DNA from 3 places in the Neobacillus oceani genome. Region 2 is predicted to be linked to each of the others. Evidence: riboswitches for the same ligand, from Rfam matches in the RefSeq annotation. Region 2 holds a riboswitch; each other region holds the start of a gene.
The links. Region 2 has a riboswitch for S-adenosylmethionine ahead of V1499_RS17725 (methionine ABC transporter ATP-binding protein). Riboswitches for the same ligand answer to the same signal wherever they lie in the genome.
Positions count from the first base shown of each region.

Region 1: linked by a shared signal. The riboswitch ahead of V1499_RS08290 (2,3-diketo-5-methylthiopentyl-1-phosphate enolase) and the one ahead of V1499_RS17725 (methionine ABC transporter ATP-binding protein) in region 2 are both predicted to bind S-adenosylmethionine.
Region 3: linked by a shared signal. The riboswitch ahead of V1499_RS07410 (O-acetylhomoserine aminocarboxypropyltransferase/cysteine synthase family protein) and the one ahead of V1499_RS17725 (methionine ABC transporter ATP-binding protein) in region 2 are both predicted to bind S-adenosylmethionine.

Region 1 is NZ_CP143543.1:1,661,958-1,666,310, forward strand. Features, by position in the region: gene V1499_RS08280 (carbon-nitrogen family hydrolase) at 26-814, opposite strand; gene V1499_RS08285 (pyridoxal phosphate-dependent aminotransferase) at 933-2,150, shown strand; SAM riboswitch class I at 2,190-2,292, shown strand; gene V1499_RS08290 (2,3-diketo-5-methylthiopentyl-1-phosphate enolase) at 2,405-3,613, shown strand; gene V1499_RS08295 (2-hydroxy-3-keto-5-methylthiopentenyl-1-phosphate phosphatase) at 3,610-4,284, shown strand; gene V1499_RS08300 (methylthioribulose 1-phosphate dehydratase) at 4,278-4,353, shown strand, end outside.
Region 2 is NZ_CP143543.1:3,485,614-3,489,966, reverse strand. Features, by position in the region: gene V1499_RS17735 (MetQ/NlpA family ABC transporter substrate-binding protein) at 65-898, opposite strand; gene V1499_RS17730 (methionine ABC transporter permease) at 916-1,566, opposite strand; gene V1499_RS17725 (methionine ABC transporter ATP-binding protein) at 1,556-2,590, opposite strand; SAM riboswitch class I at 2,757-2,861, opposite strand; SAM riboswitch class I at 2,942-3,039, opposite strand; gene V1499_RS17720 (hypothetical protein) at 3,555-3,788, shown strand; gene V1499_RS17715 (NERD domain-containing protein kinase family protein) at 4,125-4,353, shown strand, end outside.
Region 3 is NZ_CP143543.1:1,458,327-1,462,679, forward strand. Features, by position in the region: gene metX (homoserine O-acetyltransferase MetX) at 1-975, opposite strand, end outside; partial or broken gene V1499_RS07410 (O-acetylhomoserine aminocarboxypropyltransferase/cysteine synthase family protein) at 984-2,297, opposite strand; SAM riboswitch class I at 2,399-2,507, opposite strand; gene V1499_RS07415 (hypothetical protein) at 2,775-2,981, shown strand; gene V1499_RS07420 (LacI family DNA-binding transcriptional regulator) at 3,364-4,353, shown strand, end outside.

The sequences.
Region 1 (4,353 bases), 1.8 Mb from region 2:
CGTCTATCGAGCCTCCTTTGTTATACTATTCTCTATAATGTTCCGGCCTTCTGTCTTCAAAGACGGGAATTATCCCACGCACTTCCTTCACCTTTTCAAAATCGATTTCAGCAGTAAGGATTTCCTCTCCTTCTCCAGCTTCAGCAAGTATTTCGCCCCACGGGTCAATGATCATTGAATGGCCGGCGAATACATTTTTCGGATCGCTTCCCGCCCGGTTGCAGGCGATGACATAGCACTGGTTTTCAATTGCCCTTGCAATCAGGAGCGAGTGCCAATGGGCAACCCTTGGCTTTGGCCATTCCGCTACTACGAAGATTGCTTCCGCTCCTTTTGACACATGCTTCCTGAGCCATTCGGGAAAGCGGATGTCGTAGCAGACAAAGCCGGCAAGCATGCGGCCGTTAAGTTCAAAATTCGCTGTTCCGGTTCCTGGGATAAAGTAATGGTGTTCGTTCATCAACTGGAATAGATGGAGCTTGCTGTACGTATGGACAAGGCTGCCTTCTTTTGAAACGACGAGCATCGTATTTTCCACGCCGGCCCCGGTGCGGTTCGCAACCGATCCACCGATCAGGTTGACCTTGTTCTCCGCCGCTTTTTTACCGAGAAAGGCTATGGATTCGGCAGCCTGGGCGTCGGAAATTTCATCCAGTCTTTCAAGGTCGTATCCCGTCGTCCATAGTTCGGGAAGGACAACAAAATCGGGATTTCCCTTAGCAGCTTCGCTAATCATTCTGTCCGCGATGGCATAGTTCTCCTCGGGATTTCCATATGCAATATCCATTTGCGCGATGGCGATTTTCAACTTCAAGTTAAGTTCCCCCAATTCAGAAAAGTGAAAAACCTCTTTACAAGATACCTATTACGTTATATTATTTGTGACTAGATTTCCATAAATATATAAATCATTTAAAAGCAGGTGGTCTATTGTGAAGGAATACCCGAAGTCCGAATTATTGAACAGCCTTCCGGGGCAGTTTTTCGCGGGACTTGTGAAAAAGGTGGGCGAGGCGATTGCGCAGGGCCATGATGTGATCAACCTTGGCCAGGGAAACCCGGACCAGCCTACACCGCTACATATTGTGAAGCGGCTGCAGCTTGCTGCCGAAAATCCGGTTAACCATAAATATTCTCCTTTTCAGGGATACAAATACCTAAAGGAGGCAGCAGCCAATTTTTATAAACGGGAATACAATGTTGATTTGGATCCGGATACAGAGGTGGCCATCCTCTTTGGCGGGAAAGCCGGCCTTGTAGAAATTCCGCAATGCTTGCTTAACCCGGGAGACACGTTGCTTGTTCCTGACCCGGGCTATCCTGATTATTTATCGGGCGCAGCCCTTGCACAGGCGAAGCTTGAGATGATGCCGCTCCTTGAGGAAAACCGATTCCTTCCCGATTACGGTACGATTCCAACTGAAGTTTTGGACAATACGAAACTCATGATTCTCAACTATCCGAACAATCCTACCGGTGCAGTCGCGACAAAGGAGTTCTTTGATGAAACCGTGTCGCTGTCAAATAAGCACGGCATTTGCGTTGTCCATGATTTTGCCTACGGGGCAATAGGATTTGAGGGGGAAAAGCCCGCAAGCTTCTTACAGTCTGAAGGGGCGAAGGAAATCGGCATTGAAATTTATACTCTTTCAAAAACATATAACATGGCAGGGTGGAGGGTCGGTTTTGCTGTTGGCAACAAAAGCGTCATCTCAGCAATTGAACTGATACAGGACCATTTGTATGTTTCTCTGTTCGGGGCTGTCCAGGAAGCGGCAGCGGAGGCGCTTAATGGCCCACAGGATTGTGTAGGGGAACTTGTCCGCTTATATGAAAGCAGGCGAAGTGCGTTAATTGGCGGATTAAGAAACATTGGTTGGGACGTCGCTGCGCCCGCGGGTTCGTTTTTTGCCTGGCTGAAGGTTCCGGAAGGATTCAGTTCGATGGAATTTGCCGACTTTCTATTGGAAAAAGCGCATATCATGGTTGCCCCAGGCATAGGATTTGGCCGATATGGCGAGGGTTATGTCCGTGTTGGCCTCCTCGCAACGGAAGAGAGGCTGTCGGAAGCAGTTCTCCGAATAAAGGGTTTAGACATTTTTAAAAAAATGTTTGACAATGAATTTATTTCCTGCGATAATCCAAATTAAATCTTAACATTATGAAAATAGTAAATATATAAAAATCATTTCTTATCAAGAGCAGGCGGAGGGACTAGCCCTATGAAGCCCGGCAACCGACTTATTTTTAAGCACGGTGCTAATTCTTGCAGCGAAAGCTGATAGATGAGAAGAGATTAGTTTGCGCGCGCTAACCTCTTCTTTGGAAGAGGTTTTTTTAATGCAAAAAACAAAATCTTGTCTGTGTTGAAACATGTAACACTGCCTTGGAAAGGAAGGACATCATGAGTGAATTGGTAGCGACATATCATGTCCGGGATGAAAAGAATCCTGAGAAAAAAGCGGAGGAAATAGCCCTGGGCCTGACGGTCGGTTCATGGACCAGCCTTCCCGCCCTTGAAAAGGAGCAGCTAAAGAAACACAAAGGAAGGGTCGTATCGGCTGAACAAATCAGCGAAAACATCGCTGAAATTTCCATCGCTTATCCCGCAGCCAACTTTTCCGCAGACCTTCCCGCCATTTTAACTACCGTCTTTGGGAAATTGTCCCTTGATGGGAAAATCCGGCTTCTTGACCTTGAATTCAGTGAGAACCTAAAAAGCTTTTTCCCAGGTCCGCGCTTTGGGACTGAGGGTCTAAGGGAAAAGCTTAACGTCCACCGCCGCCCCCTTTTGATGAGCATCTTTAAAGGGGTCATTGGGAAGGACCTTGATTTCCTTTCAAGCCAATTAAAGGAGCAGGCATTGGGTGGGATTGACATCGTCAAGGATGACGAAATTCTTTTTGAAAACCCACAGACTCCATCAGATAAAAGGATTCAGGTAGGGCGCCGCATTCTGGATGAAGTGTTTTCCGAAACAGGGCACAGGACACTCTACGCTGTAAACCTGACGGGAAGGACTTCGGAACTAAGGGAAAAGGCAAAAAGGTTTGCGGAAGCAGGTGCGGATACCCTCCTGGTCAATGTTTTTTCCTATGGGCTCGATGTCTTGCAGGAACTAAGGGAGGACGATAGCATTTCCCTCCCCATCATGGCGCATCCGGCATTCAGCGGGGCAATCGCTTCCTCGTCTGTATATGGTGTTTCCCACTCCCTCCTTTTAGGAAAATTGCAAAGGTATGCCGGCGCGGACCTCGTATTATTCCCATCACCGTACGGCTCGGTGGCACTTGAAAGGGAAAACGCGCTCGGGATTGCAAAGGAGCTGACGAAGGACGAGCCGTACAAAAAGGCATTCCCGGTACCATCGGCAGGAATCCACCCTGGCCTTGTACCTTTGCTTATTTCCGATTTCGGAATTGATTCGGTGATCAATGCGGGCGGTGGAGTCCATGGACATCCGGGAGGCGCGGCGGCTGGAGGGAAGGCATTCCGCCAGGCGATGGAAGCGGCTCTGGCTGGCCACAGCTTGTCCAGCGCGGCAACATACCAACCTGAACTTTTTGCAGCGTTGGAATTATGGGGTTCTCCTAAAGAGGAGGCCGTGAAATGAAAAAACCTGTGATTTACTGTGACTTTGACGGGACGATTACCGAAAAGGATAACATCATTTCAATCATGAAGGCCTTCGCTCCCCCTGGATGGGAACGGATTAAGGATCGGATTCTTTCAGGAGAAATCTCCATTAGGAAAGGGGTTGGGGAACTATTTTCTCTGCTCCCATCGAAACAAAAAAACAAGATCGCCGAATTTGCAGTTGAACAGGCAAAAATCAGGAAAGGCTTCGGGGAGTTTGTCTCTTTTACAAGAGAAGAAGGGATCCCTTTATATATCGTAAGCGGCGGCATCGATTTCTTTGTTCTTCCAGTCCTTTCCGAATACGGGCCTTTTGACGGCATTTTCTGCAACGGCGCGGACTTTGGTGGAGAAACAATCCGCATCCTTTGGCCCAATAGCTGTGATGAATTCTGCGGAAATGACTGCGGCTGCTGTAAGCCAAGTGTCGTTAGGAGGCTTGGCCACGGGGATGATTATTTTAAAATTGTAATCGGCGATTCGGTAACCGACCTTGAAGCGGCAAAACAGGCCGATTTCGTACTGGCCCGGGATTTACTTTTGGAAAAGTGTGAAGAATGGGGTCTTTCCCACTCACCATTTGAAAACTTCCTTGATTGCATTGAAACAATTATAAAAAGGACAGGGGTGAAGGAGCAGGCATGCTGAATGAAAAGTGGAATGAGCTTGCAGATGTGAAGGATGAACTTTCCGGACGTGATTGGTTTATGGGTACGA
Region 2 (4,353 bases):
TAAAATATGGGGGAGGGGAAGGGCGAGCCTTTCCCTCTGTCCGCGTTTTAGCGAAATCCGTCACTTACCACCCAATGTTGCTAAGCGGGACGAAGGTTGGGATGGAGTTGCCTTTAAACTCTTTTTCTATGAATTCTTTCGTGTCGTCCTGCTGGTAAAGCTCTGCAAGACGCTTCAAAGTTTTGTTGTCTTTGTCTTCTGCACGGACTGCGATGATGTTGATATATGGTGTGGCTGTTTCGCTTTCGAGGAAGATTGCATCTTCCCTTGGTGTCAGGCCTGCGTCAACGGCTACCCCGTTATTGATGATGGAAGCGGCCACATCCGGCATAACCCTAGGAGTCTGCCCGGCAACCATCGGAACAAGTTCAAGTTTCTTTGGATTTTCAACAATTTTATCAAGGGAGCCAATACCGTCAAAACCTTCTTCAAGCTTGATCAATCCCGCTTCCTGTAGAAGGAGAAGGCCCCGTCCCATGTTCGTTGCTTCGTTGGCAAGCGCAATTTTGCCGCCTTTTGGAATATCATTTACATCTTTGTACTTTTTCGAATAAATCCCCATCGGAGCGATTTGTGTTGTCGCGATTGGCACAAGGTCAAGCTTATGTTCCTTGATGAACGCATCGAAATACGAAACGGTCTGGAACGAGTTCGCATCCAACTCACCTTCAGCAAGCGCCAGGTTCGGCTGGACATAATCCGAGAACGTGACGATTTCAACCTCGATGCCTTCCTTCTTCGCCTTTTCCGCCACGAAATCCCATACACGGTGATCCGTGCCGCTTACTCCAAGTTTCACTTTTACCGTTTTATCTCCCTTTGCGGATGAAGAATCTGAACATGCCGCAGTGAACACTGCTAGTACAAGTACAAGGATTGCTAATACGAATTTTTTCATTGGTGAATTCCTCCTGATTATCGTCTTCTGATTTTCTTTGCTGCTAAATTTCCTGCTGACTGTAGGCCTTGGACCATAACAATCAAAATTCCTACTGTAATCAGCATTGTTTTCGTATCAAACCGCTGGTAGCCATATGTAATGGCCAGGTCGCCAAGGCCTCCGCCGCCAATCGCGCCCGCCATTGCCGAGGCTCCGATCAGACCGATTGTCGCAATCGTGAAGGCAAGGATAAGGGAGCTTAATGCTTCCGGCAAAATAAACCTGAACACGATTTGCCATGGCGTAGCACCCATTGCCTGCGCCGCTTCAATGACGCCTGGGTCGACTTCAAGAAGCGAATTTTCTACCAGCCTTGCAATATATGGACCGGCGTAGAAAACGAGCGGTACAATCGCTGCAGCCGTTCCGATTGACGTACCGACAATGAATCTTGTAATTGGAATGATAGCAACTAGCAAAATGATGAATGGAATCGAACGCAAAACGTTGATCGTGCCATTTAGAACATTAAAGACGGGTCCATTCTCAAGCAAATGCCCTTTTCTTGTTACAACGAGCGCGATTCCAAGCGGGATGCCAAGTAAGGCCGAGAATACAAGCGAAAATCCCACCATCTGCAACGTTTCGATGAGTGCCTCTATGATTTGGTCCGAATTAACTAGCATGTGCTTTCACTTCCTTTATGTTGACATTCTGCTGATGAATATAGTTGAGGGCGCGGATGATTTCCTTCTCGCTTCCCTGGAACTCGACAATCAGGTTGCCGAACGGCGTCCCCTGCAGCTCTGTAATATTCCCAAACAGCACATTCACATCAAGGTCGAACTTTTTCGAAAGCTGGGACAGGAGCGGCTGGCCAGCCGACTCGCCGACAAAGTTTATTCGGTACACTTTTTGCAGCCCGGCGTTTTGCTCAATCAGCTTCTTGACTGAATCCGGAATGCGATCATTCATGACCGAGCTCACAAAATTCCTTGCTGTCTCCGTCTTTGGCGCCGAGAACACATCAAATACGGAACCCTGTTCGATGATTTTTCCTGCCTCGATAACCGCCACACGGTCGCAAATTTCCCTGATGACCGACATCTCGTGCGTGATAATCAGGATCGTGATGTTATACTCTTTGTTTATTTTTTTCAAAAGCTGAAGGATCGAGCTCGTCGTCTGCGGATCAAGTGCTGAAGTCGCCTCGTCGCAAAGCAGGATCGACGGCTGCGTCGCCAAAGCGCGCGCAATCCCAATCCGCTGCTTCTGCCCGCCGGAAAGCTGGTCCGGATAACTGTCCGCCTTATCCGCAAGCCCAACAAACTCAAGCAGCTCATAAACCCGTTCCCTAATCTTATTACTCGGCGTATTCGCGAGTACAAGCGGCATCGCCACATTCGCAAACACCGTCTTCGAATTAAGGAGATTGAAATGCTGGAAGACCATCCCGATATTCCGTTTGACCTCCCGCACTTCTTTTGCCGAAAGCGAAGTAAGGTCGTTCCCATCAACAATCACCTTCCCCGAAGTCGGCCGCTCAAGCAAATTCACACAGCGGATCAGCGAACTCTTACCCGCACCGCTGAAGCCAATCACCCCGAAAATCTCCCCCGTATTCACCTTCAAATCAATTCCGTCAAGCGCGGCAACCTGATTCCCGCCGCCCTCGCCGTAAACCTTCCGTACCTGCTGAAACTCAATCATCTGCCTGCCTCCTTGTCCTTTATTTTTGGGGAAAAAATGCTTTGCGCCCACGCACCAAGCGGACTTCCCACCCAGTCTTCCCACGCACCCCGTTTTCCGAAAATGAAAAAGCCCTCTTCCATGGAAATAGAAGAGGGCACACTTGCGCATAGGCAAACAAGGTCTCTTCTTATCTCCCAAGCTCCCGCTTGCTGGAATTGGCACAGAGCTCCAAACGGAGTCCGCTGCCGAGGCGTCGTAGGGCCAGTCCCTCAACCTCTCTCGATAAGAATGATCGTATAGGGTGATGTATTTAGGAAAATAAAAAGCCCCCTTCAAACAGAAGAGGACAGAATTAATCAAGTTCGCCTCTTCTCATCTATCAAGCATCGCTTGCTGGAATTGGCATAGACAAAAAGTCCGCTGCCGAGGTGTCATAGGGCCAGTCCCTCAACCTCTCTTGATAAGAAGGTAACATATTCGCTTTTCGAAATTTCCTGTGTCCTACTCTAACCCTTAAAAACAAAAAAGTCAAACACTTTTTAAAAAAATTCATTTTTCTGCAATACCTTTTCAAAGACATAGTCCAATACCGGAAAAACTTTTTACTCGTTTTAAAAGGGGCCCCGGGGTTGTTTTTAGCGTTTCGCGGGTGTAGGCTTTACTTTGACAGCAAAGCAGAAAAAAGTAACGTCTCATGTTCTTAAATAAGTTAGGCATTACCCTCCTGGTATTCTTCCGGACTAAACGTAGACTTAGAGCCCGAACAGCAGTGGTCAGCCGGTCCTTCGGGCATTAAAAGAGGATTTAACGCCCGACCGCCAATGTTTAGCCGCTCCTTCGGGCACTAATAGAGCCCGAACGCTAGTGGTCAGGTGGCGATTTTGCTTTTTGCACTTTTTTCTATTTAGACGTTTTTAAGTAAAAACCACTTCTTTTTAGAAAATCAAAATAACTTACTATTGGACAAGGATGATAAAGAAAAATGGATAACATCGATAAAAGAAATCGTTTAGATGACGAACCGTTTAATTTCCGAGTGACAAAAGATAATACAGTCTTTTTGGATTATTACGGCAGTCAGGTAAAAGTCTTGAAAGGAACAGAAGCAGAGAAATTTCTAAAGAAAATCAACGCAGCTGAAAATACAACGCAAGAACAATTAATAATGGCGAAAATAACCGGAAACTTCAAAAGGGGTAATGAACGAAAAATCTAAAGGAGCCCCTAATAAATTGGTTTGATTTAAGGTACAAAAACCTTCCGAAAACTAATGTTAATCCAAAAGTAGATTCGACAAAGTTGTAATTAAAGTGGATATATTTTAGCTGAATATTGCGATGCTCTAATGAGAGTATCGCTTTTTTTTCGCCACAATATAATTGGGAACGGTTGGGTTTATTCCCCCCTCAAGCCAATTCCCCTTATTAAAAAGCCTTCTGATTTTTAAGAAAATAAAGGAAATTTGCTAGTTATTGTCGAAATAGGAAATACTAGTTAGTGAGAATGAGAGTGGAATCAAAGAAATACTAGTTCGTTGATTGGGGGGATGAGAGTGGAATCCAAAGTTGTATTTGCCGGAGTTCCAAAAGAGAATGAGAAACGGGCCATCCAGGAGTTAAAGAAAAAGCTGCCGCGGGAAAACCATATTATCATTGTCGGCGCCCTTGTGCCAAAGGATGGATACATAAAGGACCAGGAAATGGATGTCATCATGATTTGTCCGAAAGGGATTTTTAACATAGAAATGAAATCGTATCGGGGAACGATTGTTACCCCGATCA
Region 3 (4,353 bases), 2.0 Mb from region 2:
TGCCTCCTCGAGGGCTTCCGCGATTTCTTTCACCTTTTCGGGAGGATACAGTAAATCGCCTGTAAAGCCTAACAGCAGGGTTTTCGCCGTGATCTGCCCGATTGCCTTTTTCCAACCCTGCCTGCCTCTGCCGATATCATGGGAGTCCATCGCCTCGAGCAAATACAAATAGCTATTGGCGTCGAATCGGGCAGAAAGCTTTTGACCCTGGTATTTCAAATAGGATTCTACCTGAAACGTATCCGCGTTCTTAAGCTCTCTGTTGAATCTTTGATTGAACAGCGCGCCAGTCCGGTAGGTGACCATCCCGACCATTCTCGCGATTTCCAGCCCCGAAATCTTGTGGCCATCTGAATAAGAGCCGCCATTCCAGGCCGGGTCCCGCTTGATGGCATTCCTGCCGATTGAGTTAAAAGCAATTCCGTAATCGCTGAGGTAGGGGGTGACTGCCATTGGAATGATCAGCTCCGCGAAATTGGGGTAGGCGGTTGCCAATTCAAGCACCTGCATCCCGCCAAGCGACCCTCCGATTGCAGCTTTGATTTTGTCGATGCCAAGTTTCCGGAGCGCCAAAACTTGTGAATCGACAATGTCCCGTATCGTTATTTTCGGAAAATCATACTGGTAAGGCTTTTTTGTCAAAGGGTTCAGGCTGGTAGGGCCGGTTGATCCAGAACAGCCTCCGAGTACATTGAACGTAATGACTTCGTATTGGCTCGTATCCACATACATTCCCGGGCCGATTAGGCCATGCCACCATCCGGGCTGTTCTTCCGTGCCGACTGTATACTGGTTGCCTGTTAGGGCATGGCAGACCAAGATGGCGGGGCCGCCTTTTTTCCCGGCCTTCTCAAAGGCGAGTTCGGCATCGGGGAGCACCACGCCCGATTCAAGCCGAATGTCTCCAATGTAAATCTTTCCATATTCCGGCGATAGCGCCAAATCGAACCTTATTGATAAACCCTCGGCTTTCATTGCTGTAGCTGTTCCTCAGGCTTAGCTGAAATACCGGTCGCTTTAAAGAAAGCCTGGTCCAAGTCATCCTTCAAATCCTTAAGTGATTCAAGCCCCACAGAAAGCCTGATCAGTTCTTCGGTAGTACCGCTTTTTGCAAGGTCTTCTTGACTCAATTGCTGATGTGTGGTGGACGCAGGATGGATGATTAGTGATTTTGCATCGCCGACATTCGCCACATGCGACCACAATTTGATGTTGTCGATCACTTTTTTACCCGCATCACGGCCGCCTTTGATGCCAAAAACAATAATCGATCCAAAACCGCCGCCAAGGTATTTTTTCGCAAGCTCATGGCTTGGGTGATTCTCCAGGCCAGGGTAGGAGACCCATTCAACAGCTGGATGGTCTTTCAAGTAGTTTGCAATTTCGAGCGCGTTTTCACTATGCTTTTGAATTCTCAAGTGCAGTGTCTCAAGTCCCTGCAGCAAGAGGAAAGCACTATGCGGGCTTAACGATGAACCCAAGTCCCTTAACAGCTGCACGCGAAGTTTAATGATGAATGCCAGCGCGCCTACATCCTGGGCAAAACGAAGGCCATTATAGCTTGCATCCGGCTCGGTAAAGCCAGGGAACCTCTCATTATTCCAATCAAACCGGCCTGCATCAACAACAAGGCCTCCAATTGTTGTTCCGTGCCCTCCGATCCATTTGGTCGCCGAATGGACAACAATGTCCGCACCCCATTCAATCGGCCTGCAGGCGTATGGGGAAGCAAAGGTGTTGTCAATGATGAGCGGAACGCCATTTTCATGGGCGATTTTTGCTACAGCTTCAACATCGAAAACATTCAGGCTTGGGTTGCCAATGATTTCGCCAAAGACCGCCTTTGTTTTTGGCGTGATGGCCTCGCGGAAGTTTTCTGGATTGGTCGAGTCAACAAAGCGGACTTTAATGCCGAACTTCGGAAGCGTCACGGCAAATAGGTTGTATGTGCCGCCGTATAAGTTTTCCGCGGCGACGATTTCGTCGCCAGCCTCCGCGATGTTCATGATGGTCAAGGCAATCGCAGCCATTCCGGAAGAAACAGCAAGAGCTGCCGCGCCGCCTTCAAGAAGGGCAATTCTTTTTTCCAAAACATCTGTTGTCGGGTTCATGATCCGGGAGTAAATATTTCCTGACTCGGCAAGCGAGAAGAGGTTTTGGGCATGATCCGTACTGTCAAATACATAAGAAGTCGTCTGGTAAATAGGGACGGCGCGGGATCCTGTTACGGGATCAGGGGTTTGCCCGCCGTGCAATAAAAGTGTTTCAAGGCCTAAGTTTTCATTTTGATTTGTCATTGTGTCTTTCCCTCCAATTTGTAGTTCCAATGTAATTCGGGCAGTTAATGGATTCTTTTTAAAACAAAAAACCCCTCTCCATAAGAAGAGGGGGGTTCCTCCTCTTATCTTCCAGGCAAAAACGCCTGCAGGAATTAGCACCTTTTCAAGCTTTCGCCTGAAGGTTGCCGGACTTCATAGGGCCTGACCCTCCGTCACTCTGGATAAGAGATTTCATATATAGTTTTTTGATAAGTTTTAACCGCCGGGTGTTATAGAGGATTATAAGTGAAGACAAGAACAAAAGTCAACCGAAAATTCGAAATGTTTTCGTTTTTCATTTTTTTGTAAATGGGTTATAGGCGTTCCCATATAGGATTTGAATTTCAAATGTACAGCGTGAAATTGTAAAATTTACTTTGCTTTTTTGAAGAGGAGGTTCTCAGTTTTGGGCGAAGGATATAGTATAATTGTCGGAGAGAAGGAGGTGATAGGGAAATGGAAGAACGGCTGGAAAGAATGGAAACGATGTTGGGCCAATTGGTTGGCATGGTCGGCAATGTGATTGCAGAGCAACTGAAAATGCGGCAGGAATCAAACGGTTTGCGTCAGGATTTTGAATCCGAAAAACAGAAGAACGCAGAACGCCACGAAGAAATACTCGGCAAGTTTAAGGCAATGGAACTGGACCGGGATTTCATCTAGGAAAAAACCGCCCGCAATGAGCGGGAGATTGAAGTCCTCAAAAGAAGGCTCGGTTAATCTCTCCAACACGATTCCCTCAGAAAATCCCCAATTACTTATTCAACTAAATAGAAAAAGGTGCGAAACCTTGTCCACAATAGGATGGTGTTTCGGACCTTTTTAAATCCAGAGGCAGCCGCTTGATACATCCTAACTATGTTTACCAGCAAAAAAATTATCGTCTTAATAAACTACCTTGAATGACGAGACATTTTCGGTTGTTTTTGTCAAAATCAGGGTGATGCCAGTCGCTTGAAAGGGTTTTCAGAGTGTGATACATTCATTACGTAAACGTTTTCGTTTTAGAAGGCAGTACGGATAAAGAAGGTGGGAAATGGCGGGTATGGCTTCTACAATAAAAGATGTCGCGAAGAAGGCAAATGTGTCAATCGCAACAGTTTCAAGGATTTTGAATGGCCAGCCTGGTTATTCAGAGAAGACGAAACAAAAAGTTCTTCAAGTGATTGAGGAACTTGGATATCAACCGAATGCTGTTGCAAGAGGCTTAATCAATAAGAAAACTCATACAATTGGTGTGTTGTTTCCATCCTTGTGGGGTTCGCTGGTGACAGATTGGTTAAGCGGAATTGAAAAGGCGGCAAGTGAGCAAGGTTCGAGTGTCATTGTATGCCACACGGAATCCAATGGTGAGAAGACGATAAAGTACCTCCAGCTTCTAGGAGAAAAGCGCGTGGACGGAATTATTTTCGTAAGTGAAGTATTAAAGAAAGAATACTTTCAAGTAATTAGAAAAATGAATGTTCCACTTGTCCTTCTATCTACTAAATCTGATTCATTACCCGTTCCCTATGTAAAGGTTGATGATTTTCAGGCAGCTTATTCTGCAACGGAGTATCTAATCCATAAAGGGCATAGAAGCATTGGTATGATCAGCGGTAACAGTGAAGATATCATAGCGGGTAAGCCAAGGATTGATGGATTTATTCAAGCCATGAAGGACAATGAAATTCCTCTTGATGGGAATAATATTGTCAAAACAAGAGGCTTTGGATTTAATGAAGGGAAGACCGGCCTTCGGGAACTATTAAGCCAAAAACCAGATACCACTGCCATTTTTGCTGCAAGTGATGAAATTGCGATTGGGGCTATTTCGACAGCCACTCTTCTTGGAAAAAAGGTTCCGGAAGATATATCCATTATCGGGTACGATAATATCAATCTTGCAAGCATGTCAGTTCCACCGCTGACAACTATCCACCAACCATTCATTGAGATGGGCGAGATTGCCGGGAAGATGCTGCTGAACATGATGGGAACTGACAAAGTTCCTGAGAGCAAAATTATCGAACATACGGTTATTGAACGAAACAGC